Regions from separate parts of the Nocardia sp. NPDC049149 genome, predicted to be linked through region 3. Evidence: riboswitches for the same ligand, from Rfam matches in the RefSeq annotation. Region 3 holds a riboswitch; each other region holds the start of a gene.
The links. Region 3 has a riboswitch for S-adenosylmethionine ahead of ACGFNJ_RS02155 (rhodanese-like domain-containing protein). Riboswitches for the same ligand answer to the same signal wherever they lie in the genome.
Positions count from the first base shown of each region.

Region 1: linked by a shared signal. The riboswitch ahead of ACGFNJ_RS41120 (amino acid ABC transporter permease) and the one ahead of ACGFNJ_RS02155 (rhodanese-like domain-containing protein) in region 3 are both predicted to bind S-adenosylmethionine.
Region 2: linked by a shared signal. The riboswitch ahead of ACGFNJ_RS22430 (homoserine O-acetyltransferase) and the one ahead of ACGFNJ_RS02155 (rhodanese-like domain-containing protein) in region 3 are both predicted to bind S-adenosylmethionine.

Region 1 covers NZ_JBICTD010000016.1:92,157-98,103, forward strand. Annotated here, with positions in the region: gene ACGFNJ_RS41110 (ABC transporter substrate-binding protein) at 1-636, opposite strand, end outside; gene ACGFNJ_RS41115 (amino acid ABC transporter ATP-binding protein) at 651-1,418, opposite strand; gene ACGFNJ_RS41120 (amino acid ABC transporter permease) at 1,415-2,407, opposite strand; SAM riboswitch class I at 2,597-2,690, opposite strand; gene ACGFNJ_RS41125 (winged helix-turn-helix transcriptional regulator) at 2,839-3,312, opposite strand; gene ACGFNJ_RS41130 (SDR family oxidoreductase) at 3,404-4,105, shown strand; gene ACGFNJ_RS41135 (tautomerase family protein) at 4,131-4,562, shown strand; gene ACGFNJ_RS41140 (hypothetical protein) at 5,015-5,614, shown strand; gene ACGFNJ_RS41145 (glycosyltransferase) at 5,670-5,947, opposite strand, start outside.
Region 2 covers NZ_JBICTD010000005.1:373,615-379,561, reverse strand. Annotated here, with positions in the region: gene ACGFNJ_RS22450 (nitroreductase family protein) at 1-99, opposite strand, end outside; gene ACGFNJ_RS22445 (winged helix-turn-helix transcriptional regulator) at 169-546, shown strand; gene ACGFNJ_RS22440 (oxygenase MpaB family protein) at 592-1,542, opposite strand; gene ACGFNJ_RS22435 (TetR/AcrR family transcriptional regulator) at 1,707-2,360, shown strand; gene ACGFNJ_RS22430 (homoserine O-acetyltransferase) at 2,451-3,611, opposite strand; SAM riboswitch class IV at 3,708-3,818, opposite strand; gene ACGFNJ_RS22425 (TetR/AcrR family transcriptional regulator) at 3,860-4,576, opposite strand; gene ACGFNJ_RS22420 (MFS transporter) at 4,803-5,947, shown strand, end outside.
Region 3 covers NZ_JBICTD010000001.1:428,972-434,918, forward strand. Annotated here, with positions in the region: gene ACGFNJ_RS02135 (MarR family winged helix-turn-helix transcriptional regulator) at 220-672, opposite strand; gene ACGFNJ_RS02140 (type 1 glutamine amidotransferase family protein) at 727-1,368, opposite strand; gene ACGFNJ_RS02145 (RpiB/LacA/LacB family sugar-phosphate isomerase) at 1,471-1,923, opposite strand; gene ACGFNJ_RS02150 (O-succinylhomoserine sulfhydrylase) at 2,014-3,228, opposite strand; gene ACGFNJ_RS02155 (rhodanese-like domain-containing protein) at 3,260-3,676, opposite strand; SAM riboswitch class IV at 3,690-3,806, opposite strand; gene ACGFNJ_RS02160 (hypothetical protein) at 3,871-4,317, opposite strand; gene ACGFNJ_RS02165 (FAD-dependent oxidoreductase) at 4,668-5,947, shown strand, end outside.

The DNA.
Region 1 (5,947 bases), on a different contig from region 3:
GAAGTAGGCGATGTCGATCGGCGCCAGGCCCTCGGTGCGGTTCTGCTCGTTCCACTTCACCAGGAGCTGTTCCTGATTGGTGCCGGTGCCGACGCCGATCCGCTTGCCGGCCAGGCTTTTACGGCCCTGATAGTCGAGGGTGCTCTGCTTCGGCACCTCCAACGCGACGGTGTCGTTGCGGTAGGTGGCGAAGTCGTACTTTTCCTTGCGCTCCTCGGTCACCGTGACGTTGGAGATGAACGCGTCGACTTCGCCGGAATCGATCCGCACGAAGTTCTGCGACCAATCCGCCACCTGCGCATCGAGTTTCAGCCCGAGAATGTCGGCGACCAGTGCGGCGAAATCGACCTCGGAGCCGACCACGGTCTTGTCGTCGTTGGCGTAGAAGCGCAGCGGCGGCGCGGTGCCGGAGGCGCCGGTCACCACCAGCGTGCCGCGCTCTCGAATGGCCTGCGGCACTTCGGCGGCGATGCTGTCCACCTTGGCGGCGCGGACTCGGCCGGTCTGGGCGGCGGAGAGGTCGAACGTGATCGCACCGGCGGTCTGGGACGCGGTGTCCGCCTCCGGGTCGGTGCAGCCGGTGGCCAGCAGCACGACCGCGGTCGCGGCGGCGGTGGCCAGGGCAGAGAGCTTCATCGGGTACCTGTTCATCAGCGGACTCGGGACAGGAAGGCGCGGGTGCGCGGGTGGCGCGGATTGTCGAGGACTGCTTGGGGCGTGCCCTGCTCGACGATGACGCCCGCGTCGAGAAACACCACGGTGTCGGCGATCTCACGGGCGAAGCCGATTTCGTGGGTGACGATCACCAGGGCGGTGCCGCCGTCCGCGAGGCCGCGGATCACGTCGAGCACCTCGCCGACCAGCTCGGGATCCAGGGCGGAAGTCGGCTCGTCGAACAGGATCACCCTCGGCTGCAAGGCAAGTGCGCGGGCGATCGCCACCCGCTGCTGCTGCCCGCCGGACAGCGTGCGCGGATAGGCGTCGGCCAGCTCGCCGATGCCGACCCGCGCCAGCAGCACCCGCGCCTCGGCCTCGACCTCCTTGCGATCGCGGCGTTGCGCCGACAGCGGCGCCAGCGTGACGTTGTCGAGCACCGTCAGATGCGGAAACAGGTTGAACTGCTGGAAGACGAAACCGATGCGGGAGCGTTGCTTGCGCACCGCGCGGTCGGGGAGGGCGTGCAAGGTGTTGCGGCGCAGGCGATAGCCGATCAACTCGCCGTCGATGTGCACGGTGCCTGCGTCCAGTGTCTCCAGGTGGTTGACCACCCGCAGCAGGGTGGACTTGCCCGAGCCGGACGGGCCGATCACCGTGACTACCTCGCCGGACCGCACGGTCAGATCGATGCCGCGCAAAATCTCGTGCGCGCCATAGGATTTGCGGACGCCGCGTACCTCGACGGCGGCGGTGGCGGTCATCGGGTCGCTCCGCGTGGTGCGGCGGAACCGGTTTCGGCGATCTCACGCAGCTTCTGCCAGCCGCGCTGCAGCGGCGACGGCGGAGGTGTGCGTTGTGCGCCCTTGGCGTAGTGGCGCTCGATGTAGTACTGCGCGACCGAGAGCACGGTGGTGAGCACGATGTACCAGGCGGTGGCGACCATCAGCAGCGGCACCACCCGGCCGTTGCGGCCGTAGATCACCTGGACCTGGTAGAAGAGTTCGGCGATCGCCATCACCGACACGATCGAGGTGCCCTTGAACAGGCTGATCACCTCGTTGGTCGCGTTCGGCAGGATCGACCGCATCGCCTGCGGCACCACGATGGTGCGAAACTGGCGCACCCGCGGAATACCGAGCGCGGCAGCGGCTTCGAGCTGGCCCGCGTCGACGGAGATGATGCCCGCCCTGATGATCTCGGCCGAGTACGCGGCCTGGTGCAGCGCGAGCCCGATCACCGCCGCGGTGAACCCGCTGATCACCCCGTTCACCTCGAAGGTGAAAAACGCTGGGCCGAAAGGGATCCCGATCGACAGCGTGTGGTACAGGTAGGCGATGTTGAACCAGAACAGCAGCTGCACGATCAGCGGGATCGAGCGGAACGCCCAGATGTAGCTCCACGAGATCACCCGCAGCACCGGATTGTTCGAGAGCCGGGCGATGGCAAGGGCGGTGCCGAGCAGGAAGCCGAGCGCGGTGCCCCACGCGGTGAGCTCCAGCGTCACCCGCAGCGCGGACAGCACCGATTTCGCGGTGATGTACTGGGCGAAGGTCGGCCAATCCCAGCCGGGGTTGGTGGCAAGGCCGTGGATGAACTGCGCGAGCAGGACGAGCGCGACGGCGCTGATCACCCAGCGCCACGGGTGCCAGGGTTTGGCCACGGTGGGAGCTGGCGCTGTGACCGGCGGCGGTGGGGCGGGCTCGTCCGGTGCCAGCTCGGCGGCGGCATCGGGTGCGACGGACGCACTCATATCGGGAGGTCCTTCGGAAGAACGAAATGTGACCGCCCCTCATCGGGCCGCGGTCACCTCACCCGGCCAGCGACGGGTGCACTGTCTGGCTGCGGTCAGCCCCGACAGCTCGCGGACGTCACCTTGCACTGATCGATATGTCGGCGTCCCCACCGGATGCCGCGGACAGCTTCGATGACCATGTCGGTTCCTCCATCGGTCCTGGCGGAAGCACCCGCACCCGCTGTACGGGGGGTTGCTGCGACGTCGACGAGCCAGGTCTCTCGGTCGCTCTGGATGGTTGCCGCCGATCCGGACACCGCAGGATGTCAGGGTCGAGCGGAATTATCATGCCCAGCGGCCGAACCCTTAGACAAGGGAACGAATCACCGTGAGCCTAGCCCTTGTCGCACGGCGCGCGGTCCCGCAGAATTCGTCGCTGACAAGCGGTGTCACCGCGTGGGGTTCAACCGGATCACGATGTTGTCGGAGGACGGCTCCGGTACCGATTCGCCGGTGACCCTGACTTTCAGAGTGCGCCCGGTATCGCGGTCGACGAAGGACAGGGGCGGGCGGCCGTCCTGCAGGTATTTGTCGCCCCACTGCATCAGGGACAGGAAGACCGGCAGCAGATCCTCGCCGGACTCGGTCAGTAGATACTCGTCGTGGATCCGTTTGCCGGGCTCCCGATAGGGCACGCGGGTGACGATCCCGGCGGATTCGAGCTGTTTGAGCGCTCGTGACGCAGCGGGCGCCGACGTGCCGATCCGTGCCACGAAATCTTCGAATCGTGTTGTGCCATAGAAGCATTCTCGAATCGCGAGAAACACCGTCTTGGTGCTGAGCAGGCTCAGCACCCGCTCCGCCGAGCAGCCGTCGCTTGCTGACCACGCGTCGCGATCGCGCAGCCGCTTTTCGAACTCCATCACCACTCCAGCATTGTAACTAACGGTTGCGTTATTCAGCATCCCGTGCTTGTATCTAACTAACGTAATCGTTACTGAGATGGAGGGTGCAATGGTTGCGGTGCAGGACAAGGTGGCTGTGGTAACCGGGGGCCGGCGTGGGCTCGGCGCGACGCTGGTCGACGAACTGTTGGCGCGTGGGGCCCGAAAGGTCTATTCGACCGCGCGCGCGGCGTACCTCGACAGCAGGCCGGAGGTGGTCACCGCCGCGCTCGAGGTGCGTTCGGCGGACTCGGTTGCCGCGTTCGCGGAACTCGCCTCCGACGCCCAGCTCGTGTTCAACAACGCGGGAACCCTGCTACCGGGTGCATTGCTGACGGGCGACTTCGACAGGGTCACCGAGACATTCGATGTCAATGTCTTCGGACCGCTGCGCGTGGCGCGGGCCTTCGCGCCGATCCTGGCCGCCAACGGCGGCGGTGCGCTGGTGAACATGCACTCCGTGCTGTCCTGGCTGGCGGGCAGCGGCGCATACGGGGCATCCAAGGCCGCCGCGTGGTCGGTGACGAACTCGCTGCGTATCGAGTTGGCGCAGCAGCACACTCAGGTCGTCGGCGTGCACGCGGGATTCATCGACACCGAGATGGTGTCGGCAGTCCAGGCACCGAAGGCCACGCCCGCCGAGATCGCCGCGCGAATCCTCGACGGCCTCGAAGCGGGCCACACCGAAGTGCTGGCCGATGCCGTCACCGTCGATGTCAAAGCGGCCCTCTCCGGGCCGGTGGAGCAGCTGATCTTCGCCGCCGCCCGCTGAGATCACCAGAGGAGCACCGAAAGCCATGCCACTGTGGACAATTCATCACACGCCTGGAATCTTCACCGACACCGACACCGACAAACACAAGCTCGCCGCGCGCATTGCCGACCACTACGAATCGGTCGGCCTGCCGAGGTTCTATGTGGTGACGCTGTTTCATGAAGTCCGTCCCGAGAACTTCTACGTCGGCGGCGAACCGACCCCGGCCGGGGTCCGCATCGCCATCGACCACATCGCTCGCCGCAACCCCGATCAGGAAAGCCGTCGGCGAACGGCCCAGTGGATCAAAACCATCGTGCACCCGTTCCTCGAGCGAGATCCCGACCTGCACTGGGAGTTCCACGCCGACGAGACCAGCGAGGACCTCTGGATGATCAATGGTGTCGTGCCCCCGCCAGGCGGTTCCGACGCCGAAAAGCGCTGGGCTGAACAGAACTCGGTGTCCGCCTACTGACGATGCCACGCGGATGCGCTGACGACCAGTGGCGCGCGTAGTCCGCTCGGCGCATCCCTGTCACACGGATGGATGCGGATGGTCGTCGCCTGCGCTGTGCACGGTGGGCGGATGGAACGCCCGCGCCACGATACTGCGACACGCCAGGAGCTTGCCAGTGTCGATACGGGCAGTTCAGTGGGTTTGCCGGAGTACCGTCAGTCATCGGTTGTGTCGACGAGGAGGTCTCCGTGGCCGTGCTGCGCCGTCTGACCATAGTGTCCGCTGTCAGTGCGCTCGCGCTGCTGGTTGTCGCGCCCGCTGCCGGCGCGGAGCCTGGCCCATCGGGCGGTGGGGTGCCCGCTCCGCAGGTCGGGTCGGTGCCTGCTCCACCTTTCGGCGTGGTTCCTGCTCCGGCTGCTGGCGTTGCGCCGGCGGCGCCTGGGAATGGTGCGCCCAATTCACCTGGCGGAGTGGGAGATCGGGCGTCACAGGGTGGACGAGGTGCGGCCGGGGATCTGTTCGGTGTCTATGAGGCCGCGGTCGATGCGTTGCGGGCGTTCGGGATGCAGCCGTTTCTGTATCCGACGGCAGCGCCGTTCTGTTTGCCGGGCAGCACACTCGGTCTCGCACCCGCGGTGGCCGGGGCGGTTCCTGGGCCGTGGCCCAAGACGACGGTCCCGATTCCTGGACTCGACCTGACGGCAGTCAAGGCCGGGCAGACCATGTTCAGCTTTCTGCCTTACGGGCTCGGACCCGAGGGGTCGAATACCACGGGCATGTATGTCGCCTGGATGAACACGAGCACAAGCAAGTACGGCCTGGTGCCGATGGGGACGCTGTCCGACGTGGTCCGCACGATGGTGCCCGCCGAGGTCCCACCGGCGCTGCGGCCCATGGCCGAGCGGGTGATTCAAGACTTCTTCCTCGGTGCCATGCCGATGGGCGGGATTCGTGCGGTGCCGGTCGAGACCGGATCGGGCACCGTACTCGCCGCGGTCTTCGGGGCGGTGCAGAACGGTGGCGTGCCCTGTTTCTTCCTGCCGACAGTGGGTGTGATCGACGTTCCGTAAGCCCTTGGTTGGACAGCGTTCTCGACACGGCTGCGGCTCGGAGTAGGCAAGCGAGTCAGTCCGAAGCAAGCCGTGCGCCGACACCGGCGGTATCGACGACTCGCCCCTTCCATTCCAGTGCGCCGCGCCGCCGAGCCCGGTGGGAACGCACCCAGAGCCGCAGGTAGGCGGCGACGGAGAACGGGTGAGCCAGTGCCGCAATCACATCGGCGCCTGCGAGCGGGCCACCGGTTTCGGTCGAGCGGGCGAGTAGTCGGCCGATGACTGCGGCGGCGTAGCCGAGCAGACCGGCGCGGCGGACCGCACCGTGACCAAGGACAGCCGCCAGCGGTG
Region 2 (5,947 bases), on a different contig from region 3:
CTCGTCGACCAGCTGAGGGGTGAGGGGATCGGGCCGGAAGTGGCGGGTGGTACGGCGGGCGCGTATTGCGGCGGGAACCGAAAGTGTCTGTGTTTCCATAATTCTTACTATCGGAGAGTGACACTCCAATGGGAAGAAGGCACCTTCGAGTGCGCTACAGTGGGAAAGGTGCGTACGCTCATCGATGGCTCCGGCCTGCCTGCCGACATCTACTCGGCCAAATGTCCGACCCGCCAGGTGCTCGATCATGTCGCGGGAAAGTGGACGGTGCTGATCATCGACGCGCTCGCGGACGGCACCATGCGCTACACCGACCTGCACAAGCGCATCGATGGCATCTCGCAGAAGATGCTGACGCAGACCCTGCGTCAGCTCGAGACGGACGGATTCCTCACCCGCACAGTGCATCCCACCGTGCCGCCGCGCGTCGAGTACACCCTCACCGAGCTGGGGCACAGCCTGCGCACACCCATTGCGGCACTGCGGGATTGGATAGAGACCAACATCAACAGGATCGAGGCGGCCCGCCGCGCGGCGGCAAGCTGACCGGTTCCCCGCCGCACCCCTCGATGCAGCGGGGAACCGGCGAGGTCAGGCCGGTTCGGCGATCAGGGCGCGTCCGGATCGACTGCCGTACAAGGCGCGTGCCTCGCTCGGGGTGACCGTCTCGGGCCGGGTCGGCGGTGCCGCGTTCAGGTGCTCCTCGAGGATCTGGCCCGCCATCGGTGCGACGAATGGTGCGGCGAACAGCAATCCGAACGAGTTGAACCGGGTGAAGCTCCATACCAGCACCTTCGCCGGCAGTTTCACCGCGAGATCCACGATCCCCCAGCGATCGAAGCGGCCGAGCCTGCGCATCCACTTCGGCAGGGTCGCCACCGAGGCCAGCGAAAGCAGCCTGCTACCAATGGCATACGAGATGCCAGCACCGTTGCGCGGCGAGGTCCACAGCAGATGATGCATGCCCTCCTCGGCCTTCTCGGAGGTGCACAGGCGCGGTCGCACCCTGGCGAAGTACTCGCGCACCTCGGCGCGACTGCGCGGCACGTCCTCCGGCTTGCAGGTCTGCAGCTCCGCGGCGATCGCGCACTCGTGCCAGTAGCGCGCCTCTTCCTCGGGTGTCAGCGGGCCGGGCCCGAACACCTCGTAGGCCTTGAGCACCGAATGCCAGCCGGTGATGTGGATCCACAGCTGGGTCTCCGGGCTGTTCGCGCTGTAGCGGTTTCCGCTGATCGGCTCGATGCCCGTCATCGGCGCGTGGATCTGCATGAGATGCTCGGCCGCCTGGATGGCGGTGCGGCCGTCGGCGATCGCGGCGATCAGGAAGTAGGAGAAGGTGTGATCGAGGCGCTTGCGGGGGTCACTGTAGATGCCGCGCGAGTCGGCGACGGCCGCGGTGAGGAACGGGTCGAAATGCTCGAGCACCACCGCACGCTGGAAGCCGATGACGGCGGTCGGCGCGGTCCAGATCTTCCAGCTCGGCGAGTCGGGGCCGAAGAACCCGTAGTCGTCCCGGCGCAGGGTGGTCGGATCGAAGTGCATCACATGCTCCTTTGCGGTGATCATCCCGTCGCGCGGGGTGAATGCAACGCAACCGTAGCAATTGCTCGAAATGAATACAACGGGTGCGTATCATTTGTTACCGGCGAGATTCGGATCGATACCGGGGCGGGTGCCAGGATGGACCGCATGAAGGTGAGGCGGCAGTGACGACATCGCGGGCCAGGGCGGACGGGCCGCGCAGGCGCTATGCGCCCCGCCTACCCCCCGAGCAGCGGCGGGCGCAACTGCTCGACGCCGCATTCACGGTGCTGAGCCGGGTGGAACTGCACGAGCTGAGCATGGAGGCGGTCGCCCAGGAGGCGGGCGTCGGCAAGCCGGTGCTCTACACCGTCTTCAAGACCCGCGCCGAACTCGTTGCGGCACTGCTGGAACGGGAACGCGAACGCGGCCTCGAGCAGGTCGCCGACACCCTGCCCGCGGACCTGATGGGCGCCGACCCGGTGGTTGCCGCCTCGGCGACGGTCGAGGCGTTCGTCGGTGTGGCACTGGAGAATCCGACCAGGTGGCGACTCATCCTGGCGGGTCCTGGCAATGCGCCCGACGAATACCGCGAAGCGCTACGGACGTCGCGGGCAGGCATCTTCGATCAGGCCGAAGCGCTGGTCCGGATGGGCACGACGCTCGAACCTCGATGGGCGGGTGTGGATTCCGCCCTGCTCACCAACTCGCTGCTGCAGGTCGCCGAGATGCTCGGCCGGCTGGCGGTCAGCGAGCCGGACGAGTATCCCAGGGAACGCCTGCAGGGCTTCGTACACGCCATCGTCCGGCTGCTCGTCGGCGCGCCGACCGCGGAATAACCTGCGCCCGAGCCGCTTTCGGTCGGACCGTGGTCGGCGCGCCGAACAATCCGCGCTCGCTCGGCGAACAGCGCTGCCTGCGAAGCGAACTCAGTCGCGGCGCCGGCGATGCAGCCGAGCCAACCGCACCGTCTCGATCAGCAGCTTCGACACCGCCGTCGCCTCGGTGAGGAACCCGTCGTGCCCATCGCGCGAATGCACGATCTCCAGTCGGTCGCAGCCGGGCAGCCCGTCCGCGAGTTCGCGCTGAGTGCGCAACGGATACAACCGATCCGAGTCGACACCGCCGACCACGCACGGCACCGGCGTAGCGGCCAATGCCGCGTGCACCCCACCGCGCCCGCGCCCGATGTCGTGCCGGTTCATCGCCTCGGTCAGCAGCACGTAGGTGCCGGGATCGAAACGGTTGCACAGCTTGTCGGCCTGGTGATCCAGGTAGCTCTGCACCGCGTAACGCCCACCCTGCCAGGGATCCTCGGCGTCCTGCGCGTTGTTCTCGAAGCGATGGTCGAGTTCGTCCTCGGTGCGATAGGTCAGGTGCGCGATCCGGCGCGCGATGCCCATGCCGCTCATCGGGGCGCGGTCGGTGTCGTGGTAGTCGCCGCCCTGCCAGTCCGGATCGGCCTTGATCGCGGCGATCTGGGTGGTCTGGGTGCCGATCTGGTCGGCGGTGGCGCGGGCGCCGACGGCGAGGACCAGTGCGGCGCCGACCCGGTCCGGCGCGCCGACCATCCACTCCAGCACCCGCATGCCGCCCATCGACCCGCCGACGACGGCGCCGAGGCGGTCGATGCCGAGCCGGTCCATCAGTGCGGCTTCGGCCGCCACCTGGTCCCGGATGGAAATCTCCGGAAACCGTGCACCCCAAGGCTTTCCGTCCGGCGCCAGGGTCGAAGGCCCGGTGCTGCCCTTGCAGCCGCCGAGCACGTTCGTCGCGATCACGCACCACTCGTCGGTGTCGAGCGGACAGCCGGCCCCGACCATCCCGTCCCACCACCCCGGCAGCGGGTGGATGTCGTCCGGATGACCGACCACGTGCGAATCGCCGGTCAGTGCGTGCTCGACCAGCACCACGTTGTCCAACTCCGGGGAGAGCTCACCCCAGCGCTGCACGGCCAGATGGACCTGCGGAATGACCGCGCCGCTTTCCAGCGTCAGGTCGCCGATCGGGATGATGCCGAGGCGTCCGTCCGGCGGTGGCAGGGCCACCCCGGCGGCGCGTGCGACGCTCGGTTCGGTATCCACGGTCACGTCGCCGCCGCCGTGACACCGGCGGACTGTGCATGCATGGTCGATGCGAGGTGGTTCTCGGGTAACGGGAAACGACACATTAAGGGAACCTCCTGGACGGCGCGCTTGCTCTCGACCTTCGAGAGCCCGGTCATCACCCGGAGCACCCCACCGCTGCTGGAGGGTTGCCGTCCAGCAAGCCGGGGCTTCGCGCTGGCACTCATGACCTGTTTCGCATCATAGCCAACGGCCGCGCGCGGCCCGAAACCTCACCCGCGATCGGCGCAGCAGATGCGAAGGAACTCGTCGAATGTCGAGGTGAAGGCCGCGCGCGAGGCTTGTGCCGCGGACTCGAGATCGTCGTCATCGAACGCGACCTCCTGGCATTCCATGCCGAGCTGGCCGACCAACTGCCAGACGCCGAGGATCATCCGCACCGGCAGGGCGTCGGGCTGGGTGCCGAGCCGCTCGGCCAGCACACCGGCGATCGGGGCGTTCTTGGCCTCGGCGTGATCGATGCTGCGCACGCTGACCGCCGAACTGCCGCGCATGATTCGCCGCATTTGCTGGAATCGGCGGAAGGTGACCGGGCCGGTGGCGTTGTCGGCCGACGCTCGGTCGACGACCTGCAGGAACGCTTCGCGCAATGACTGCAGCTCGTTGCCAGTGACCGGCATCCCACGCAGCGTTTCGGCGATGGCGGCCCCGAAGTCGACCACCGGCCCGAGCACGATGTCTTCCTTGCTCTCGAAGTACCGATTGATCGTGCGCGGCGAGATGTCGGCGGCGTTGGCGATCTGCTCGATGGTGGTCGCGTCGAATCCCTGTGTGTCGCACAGGTTCAGGCCCACTTCGATGATCCGCAACCTGGTCTGTTCCTTCTTGCGTTCACGCAGTCCGGCCGGGTGCGGTCCGTGGGGTGGGGTGGCGCTCGCAGGGTGTTCCGCTGCGGCACTCGCGCCCGTCGGCGTCGGTGACTCGAGCATGTTCACATGCTATCGCACACCGTCCTCTTCTTGTCTTGAACCGCCAAATGTCGGAGTGCGACATTTTTCCCTTGACGACAAATGTCGCCAAGTGTCAGGATGGTCGAGCACTTCGAACGACGAGGAGACCACAGTGACCGACACTGCGACCGCGGTAGACGTTCCGACCCAGCGGGGCAGTTCCGCCCGCTGGCTTGCCCTGGCGGTGATCGCATTGGCCCAGCTCATGGTGGTCCTCGACGCGACCATCGTGACCATCTCGCTGCCGTTCGCCCAGCAGGATCTCGGCATCAGCGACGGCAACAAACAGTGGATGCTGACCGCCTACACGCTGATCTTCGGCGGCCTGCTGTTGCTCGGCGGCCGGCTCGCCGACTACCTGGGCCGACGGCGAATCTTCATCATCGGCCTGATCGGTTTCGCGGCCGCGTCGGCATTGGCCGGTCTCGCCCAGAACGGCGCGGAGATGTTCGCCGGGCGCGCGCTGCAGGGCGCCTTCGCGGCGTTGCTCGCGCCCGCCGCGCTGTCCTTGCTGTCGGTGACCTTCACCGAGCCGGGCGAGCGGGCCACCGCCTTCGGTGTGTTCGCCGGCATCTCCGCCGGTGGCGCCGCGCTCGGCCTGATCGCGGGCGGCGCGCTGACCGAGTACGCCTCGTGGCGCTGGTGCCTGCTGGTGAACACCCCGATCGCGCTGCTCGCCCTGGTCGGCGCGCTGGCCTGGGTGGTCAAGGATGTTCCTGCCCCGCGCAAGGGCGGCTACGACGCACCCGGCGCGGTGACGGTGACACTCGGTTTGATCGCCATCGTCTACGGCTTCAGCCGCGCCGCCGACGACGGCTGGCTGGCGGGCAGCACCCTCGGCCTGCTCGTCGCAGGCGCCGCACTGCTGATCGCCTTCGTCGCGATCGAACGCCGCTCGGCGAACCCGCTGCTGCCGCTGCACATTCCGGGTGAGATCAACCGCGGCGGCGCGTTCCTGGCTGCGCTGCTGGTGCCGATCGCGATGTTCGCGATGTTCCTGTTCCTCAGCTACTACTTCCAGGTCACGCTCGGCTACTCCTCGCTGAAGGCGGGCTTCGCGTTCCTGCCCTTCCCGGCGGGCATCGCGATCTCGGCGGGTGTCACCAGCGCGCTGCTGCCCAAGCTCGGCCCGCGTCCGCTGATGGTGGCCGGTGCGGTGCTCGGGGTACTCGGACTGGTGTGGCTGGCGCAGCTCGGCTTCGGGGACAGCTACGCATCGAGCGTGCTGCCCGCGCAGGTGCTGATCGCGCTCGGCATGGGTCCGCTGTTCGTCGGCATGCAGACCGTCGCGCTGCATCAGGTGGAAGAAGAGGACTCGGGCGTGGCCAGTGCGCTGCTGAACGCGGCGCA
Region 3 (5,947 bases):
TCAACGCACCGGCATTCGCGTCGGCGATTTTCACCTATATGCACGGTGGCATCGACGGTAGGTACGTACACCGTCGGCGACTGACGTGGCCTGCGGCTGTAGGCCGCGGCGCATCGACCGATCAGCTCGCAGTGCCTCGGCCGATCAGCTCGCAGCGGCTCGGCCGATCAGCTCGCAGCGGCTCGGTCGATCGGCTTGCGCGTCAACCGATCAGAGCGCTCACTCCTCTTCCACACCGATCGCGTCCAAGGCGGTCGACAGGCGGGTGAGCAGGTCGACGGTGGCCGCGAGCTGGTCGTAGCCGAGTTCGGCGACCAGGCGCTTGGCGACGACCGCGTGCTGCGGGTTGATGCGGCGCACCGCTTCGATGCCCGTGTCGGTGGCGGCGACGAGCTTGGCTCTGCGGTGCGCGGGGTTGGGACGGTATTCGGCAAGTCCCTTGTCCACCAGCAGATCCGCGATGCGTTGCACGCTCTGCCTGGTGATGCCCATCTCCCTGGCGATGCCTGCGACCGGGAGCGGCGCGCGCAACACCGCGCCGAGCACCTGCCACCAGGCGGCGGTGAGGCCCGCCGGGCGCGCCAGTTCCTCGGCGATGGCGAGGAACTGGCCGTTCAACCGGAACGATGTGATCGCGGCCGTGGCGAAAAGCTCCTGTTCAGTCCTGTCCACACGTCACCTCCTGGCGATCCGGCCGCACGAGCCGGATCGCCACCTCGTTGTTCGTCATCCGACCTGAGCCGAGCGCTGCTCCTCGTACTGTTCGAGCACCATCCAGCCTGCCGGATCGGAATGCCCGTACAGCCGGTACCACCCGTCGAGCACATGCGGCTCGTAGACGCCGAGCCTGCCGAGCGCCTCGCGCGCGAACTCGAACGGCGACGTGCCGCCCGCGGTGACCAGATCACCGTCGGTCACCGCGGCCTCATCCACATAGTTGTCGGCGCCCGCATATCCGCTGTACAGCAAGAACTCTCGAACGTTGCTGGTGTGCTTGCGCGTGTCGAGCAGGCCCTCCCTGGCCAGCCCGAGTGTCGCACCGCAGATCGCCGCGACCGGAACGCCCGCCGCGAGGAATTCGCGCGCCTTCCGCGCGAACGGCACGAGTTCGTCGGTGTCCCAGGAGTCCGCGCCGGCGAGGATCAGCATCGCACTGTCGGCCGGATCGAGATCGGCCACCGCCAGTTCCGGCGTGACCCGCATGCCGCCGAGCGTGGTGATCGGATCCGTGCTCAGCCCAACCGTTTTCGTCTGCCAGGTGCCCGGCTCCCGCTGCCAGGTGGTCCGGTTGATGTGCGCCGTGGTGGCGCCGATCTCCCAGTCGGAGAAGGTGTTGTAGACGGCAACGTGAACTGTTTTCTTGGTCATGACAGTATTCTGTCATATTTGACAGCATGCTGTCAATGATGCGGGCAGCATCGATCCCCGCACCGGACATGCAGGGACTACTCGGCCGTGATCGGCAGCGGTTCAGGTCAAGGGCCAGCGTTCGATGGCGGCGAGGTGTTCGACGTTGGCGCGATCGTCGGCGTCCTCGCTCGGCGCACCGGCGAACCAGGCGTCGAGAATCTCCCGAAGTTCGGCCTGCGAGGTCGAACGCAGGCTCAGCGCAAGCACATTCGCGTCGTTCCAGGTGCGGGCGCCTGACGCGGTCGAGGCATCTGCGCAGAGTGCGGCTCGCACACCGTGCACCTTGTTCGCGGCAATCGACGCGCCGGTCCCGGTCCAGCAGCACACGATCGCCTGCTCGGCCCGCCCCTCGGCGACATCCCGCGCCGCCGCCTCGCTCGCCCAGGCCCAATCGTCGCGCTCGGCCTCCGACAGCGCCCCGTGCAGGATCGTGTCGTGCCCGCGCCGACCGAGCTCGGCAACCAGCTCGCCTGCCACCCCGGCGTACTCGTCCGCCGCCACCGAAATCCGCATACGCCCAGCGTAATGCGGCTTCGATCCGAGTGGTGGCCGCTTCGCGCCCGACCCGGTCCCGCACAGGCGGTGACCGAGCCGGCGCGAACGTCAGCTCAGAGCGTGTTCGAGGTCGGCGAGGAGGTCTTCGACATCCTCCAGGCCGACGGAAATCCGCACGACACCGTCGGTCAGCCCGATAGTGGCACGCCCTTCGGGGCCCATGGCCCGGTGCGTGGTGGTGGCAGGGTGGGTGATCAAGGACTTCGCGTCACCGAGGTTGTTGGAGATGTCGATGACGCGCAGCCGGTTGAGCACCTCGAAAGCCCGCTTCTTCGCCTCGTGCGCAGTCGCATTCAGCTCGAAGGTGACCACGGTGCCGCCTGCACTCATCTGGCTGTTGGCCAGTGCATGCTGCGGATGTGATTCCAGGAAGGGATATCTCACCCAGCTGACGGCCTTGTTGCTCTCCAGGAACCGGGCGATCCGCAAGGCGGACTCGGTCGAATGCCGCACCCGCAGCGGCATGGTCTCCAAGCCCTTGAGCAAGGTCCACGCGTTGAACGGGCTCAGCGCCGGACCGGTATGGCGCATCAGCGTTTTCACCGGTCCGTCGATGTAGTCCTGTGCGCCGAGGATGGCGCCGCCGAGCACTCGGCCCTGACCATCGATGTGCTTGGTGCCGGAGTAGACGACCACATCGGCGCCGAGCTCGAAGCCGCGCTGCAGCAGCGGGGTGGCAAAGACGTTGTCCAGCACCACCTTCGCGCCCGCCGCATGCGCGAGCTCGGTGACCCGGCGCACATCGACGAGCGTCTGCATCGGGTTGGCGGGCGTCTCGAAGAACACCGCCTGAGTGGGCACCGACAGCGCCTGCTCCCACTGGTCCAGGTCCTCGCCGTCGACGAAGACGGTCTCGATGCCCCAGCGCGGCAGGATCTCGTTGCACACCACGAAGCAGGACCCGAACAGGCTGCGCGCGGCCACCAGTCGGTCGCCTGCACCGAGCAACGCGCCCAAAGCGGTGAACACCGCGGACATTCCGCTCGCGGTGGCGAAACACGCCTCGGCGCCGTCGAGCAGCCGCATCCGCTCCTCGAACATGGCGACCGTCGGATTGCCGTACCTGGAGTAGACGAAATGCTCGACGTCACCGGTGAACGCCGCCTCGGCGGCCTCCGCGCTCTCGTAGACGAAGCCGGAGGTCAGATACAGCGCCTCGGAGGTTTCCTCGAAACCGGAGCGCCGCAACCCGCCGCGCACGCCGAGCGTGCCGGGGCCGACGCCCTCGGGCAGCGGCTTGTCGAACGCACCACCGGTGATCATGACCGCCTCCCGGCAGCGTGACAGCACCCACTCATGACTGCCGCCACGGCAATCCGAGGGCACGCCAGCCGGAGCCGCCGCGATGCCCGTTCTCGTCGAGCGGACCCTCGAAGCCCTCGAGCACGTTGTAGGACGTGCCGAAGCCCGCGTTGGTCGAGGCGATCGCCGCGCCGATGGAGCGCTGGCCCGACCGACAGAGGAAGATCACCGGTGCCTCGGGGTTGTGCCCCTCCAGCTCCTTGACCAGCTCTTCGGTGAACTCGCTGTTGCGGGTGCCGGTGGCGTCGACCCATTCGATCAGCACGGTCTCCCGCTCGATCGAACTGGTGTCTGGCACGCCGACGAACTTCCACTCGGCGGCAGTACGCACGTCGACCAGAATGGCTTCCGGATTGTCCCGCAACAGGTCCCAGGCCTGCTGTGGGGTGATGTCACCGGCATAACTCATGTGGACCTCCTAGAATCCGCACTTGCCGCGCTCAGGTTTGACGCACGGCCAGGTCGTCACCCGGAGCACCCCACCGCGGAGGAGGGTTGCCGACCAGTATTGCCGGGGCTTGTCACTGGTTCTCATGACCTTCGATTGAGATTGCCTGGACAGGGGTCAACCTGTCAAACGGCTGTTCAAGAGGTGAGAAACGGTTACGTGCAGACCAGCCATTTGTTGCCGGATCGGGTCAGATTCCAGGTCGCGGTCTGCTCGACGCCGTCGACTTTGGTCGTCACGGTCGCCTTAGCCCGGTCGCCATCGACCATCGGATCGACGAGTTGCGTGATTTCCACGGTCTTTCCGCGCCCGGATCGTCCGGCCAGCGGCGACCGCTCCGGCACGAAGCCCTGGCAGCCCGTGCCTGGTGGGGGCACTGCCTCGGTTTGGTTGGAGCCCTCGACGAAGCCACGCACCGCTGCGGCGATCCGGTCGGATTCTGTGACATTTTTCTCAGCGGGCGAGAGCACCCCGCCGAGGATGATCGCGCCGAGCACGAGCACCGCGACAACGGCCGCCGCGACGAACGGCGCGACCGACCGTTTGTCGGTCTGATCGACCACGATGACCTCGTCGTCCGCGGGCGGTTGCTGATCGCTCATAACGACGATGATCCCTGGTCGGCCCGGTTATCCGCCGACCACCCCCACACGATGCGGCGGCCTGCGCCGATGCCGGCGACACCGCGAGGTGATTCGGGCACGCGCAGTGGGTAACCGGGACGGAACGGGCAGTGCGGCATCCACTCAGTTCACGCACCGCCCGGGGCCGCACTCGCCACCACCGATAGAATCGCGGGACTGCGGCCTGCTGTCATAGCCGCGGCAGGAGTGGCCACGAGCCGACGACTCCGGTGTCCGCATCGACAGGTGCAACCAGCCAGCGCGTAACTTAGCCTAGGCTAAGGAAGACGCCGTAATTGTTCTCGACCAATAAAGGGTGCGCGTAAAAGATGACCGAACAGAGTGCAGGTTCCCGCCCGCTCCGCATCGCCATCGTTGGCGCCGGACCGGCCGGTATCTACGCCGCAGACGCCCTGATGAAGTCCGATGCCGAGGTGAGCATCGACCTCTTCGAGCGGATGCCCGCGCCGTTCGGGCTGATTCGCTACGGCGTCGCACCGGACCACCCGCGCATCAAGGGCATCATCACCGCCCTGCACAAGGTCCTCGACAAGCCGCAGGTCCGCCTGCTCGGCAACATCGACTACGGCACCGACATCACCCTCGACGACCTGCGCAGCTTCTACGACGCGGTCATCTTCTCCACCGGAGCCAACGCCGACCGCGCACTGGACATCCCCGGCATCGGGCTCGACGGTTCCTACGGCGCCGCCGATTTCGTGTCCTGGTACGACGGGCACCCGGACGTGCCGCGCACCTGGCCGCTGGACGCGGAGAAGGTCGCCGTGCTCGGCGTCGGCAACGTCGCCCTCGATGTGGCGCGCGTGCTGGCCAAGACCGGTGACGAGCTGCTGCCCACCGAGATCCCGCCGAACGTCTACTCCGGCCTCAAGGCCAACAAGGCCGTCGAGGTGCACGTGTTCGGCCGCCGCGGCCCGGCGCAAGCCAAGTTCACGCCGCTGGAGCTGCGCGAACTGGACCACTCGCCGACCATCGAGGTCATCGTCGATCCCGAGGACATCGACTACGACGAAGGCTCCGAGGCGGCGCGGCGCCACTCCAAGCAGGTCGACATGATCGCGAACACCCTGGAGCAGTGGGCGATTCGCGACGTCGGCAACCGCCCGCACAAGCTGTTCCTGCACTTCTTCGAGTCGCCCTCGGAAATCCTCGGCGAAGACGGCAAGGTCGTCGGCCTGCGCACCGAGCGCACCCAGCTCGACGGCACCGGCAACGTCAAGGGCACCGGCACCTTCAAGGAATGGGACGTGCAGGCGATCTATCGCGCCGTCGGCTACCTGTCGCAGAACCTGACCAACCTGCCGTTCGACGATCAGGCGGGCACCGTGCCGAACGAGGCGGGGCGCGTCATCGCCGACGAGAACGCCGACGGCGCCGACCGCTACATCCCGGCCACCTACGTCACCGGCTGGATCAAGCGCGGCCCGGTCGGCCTCATCGGCCACACCAAGGGCGACGCCAACGAGACGGTGGCCTGCCTGCTCGACGACAGCAAGAACTTCACCCCGGCCGAACGGCCCGAGCTCGACGCCGTCACCGAGTTCCTGGAGAGCAAGGGCATTCCGTTCACCACCTGGCAGGGCTGGTA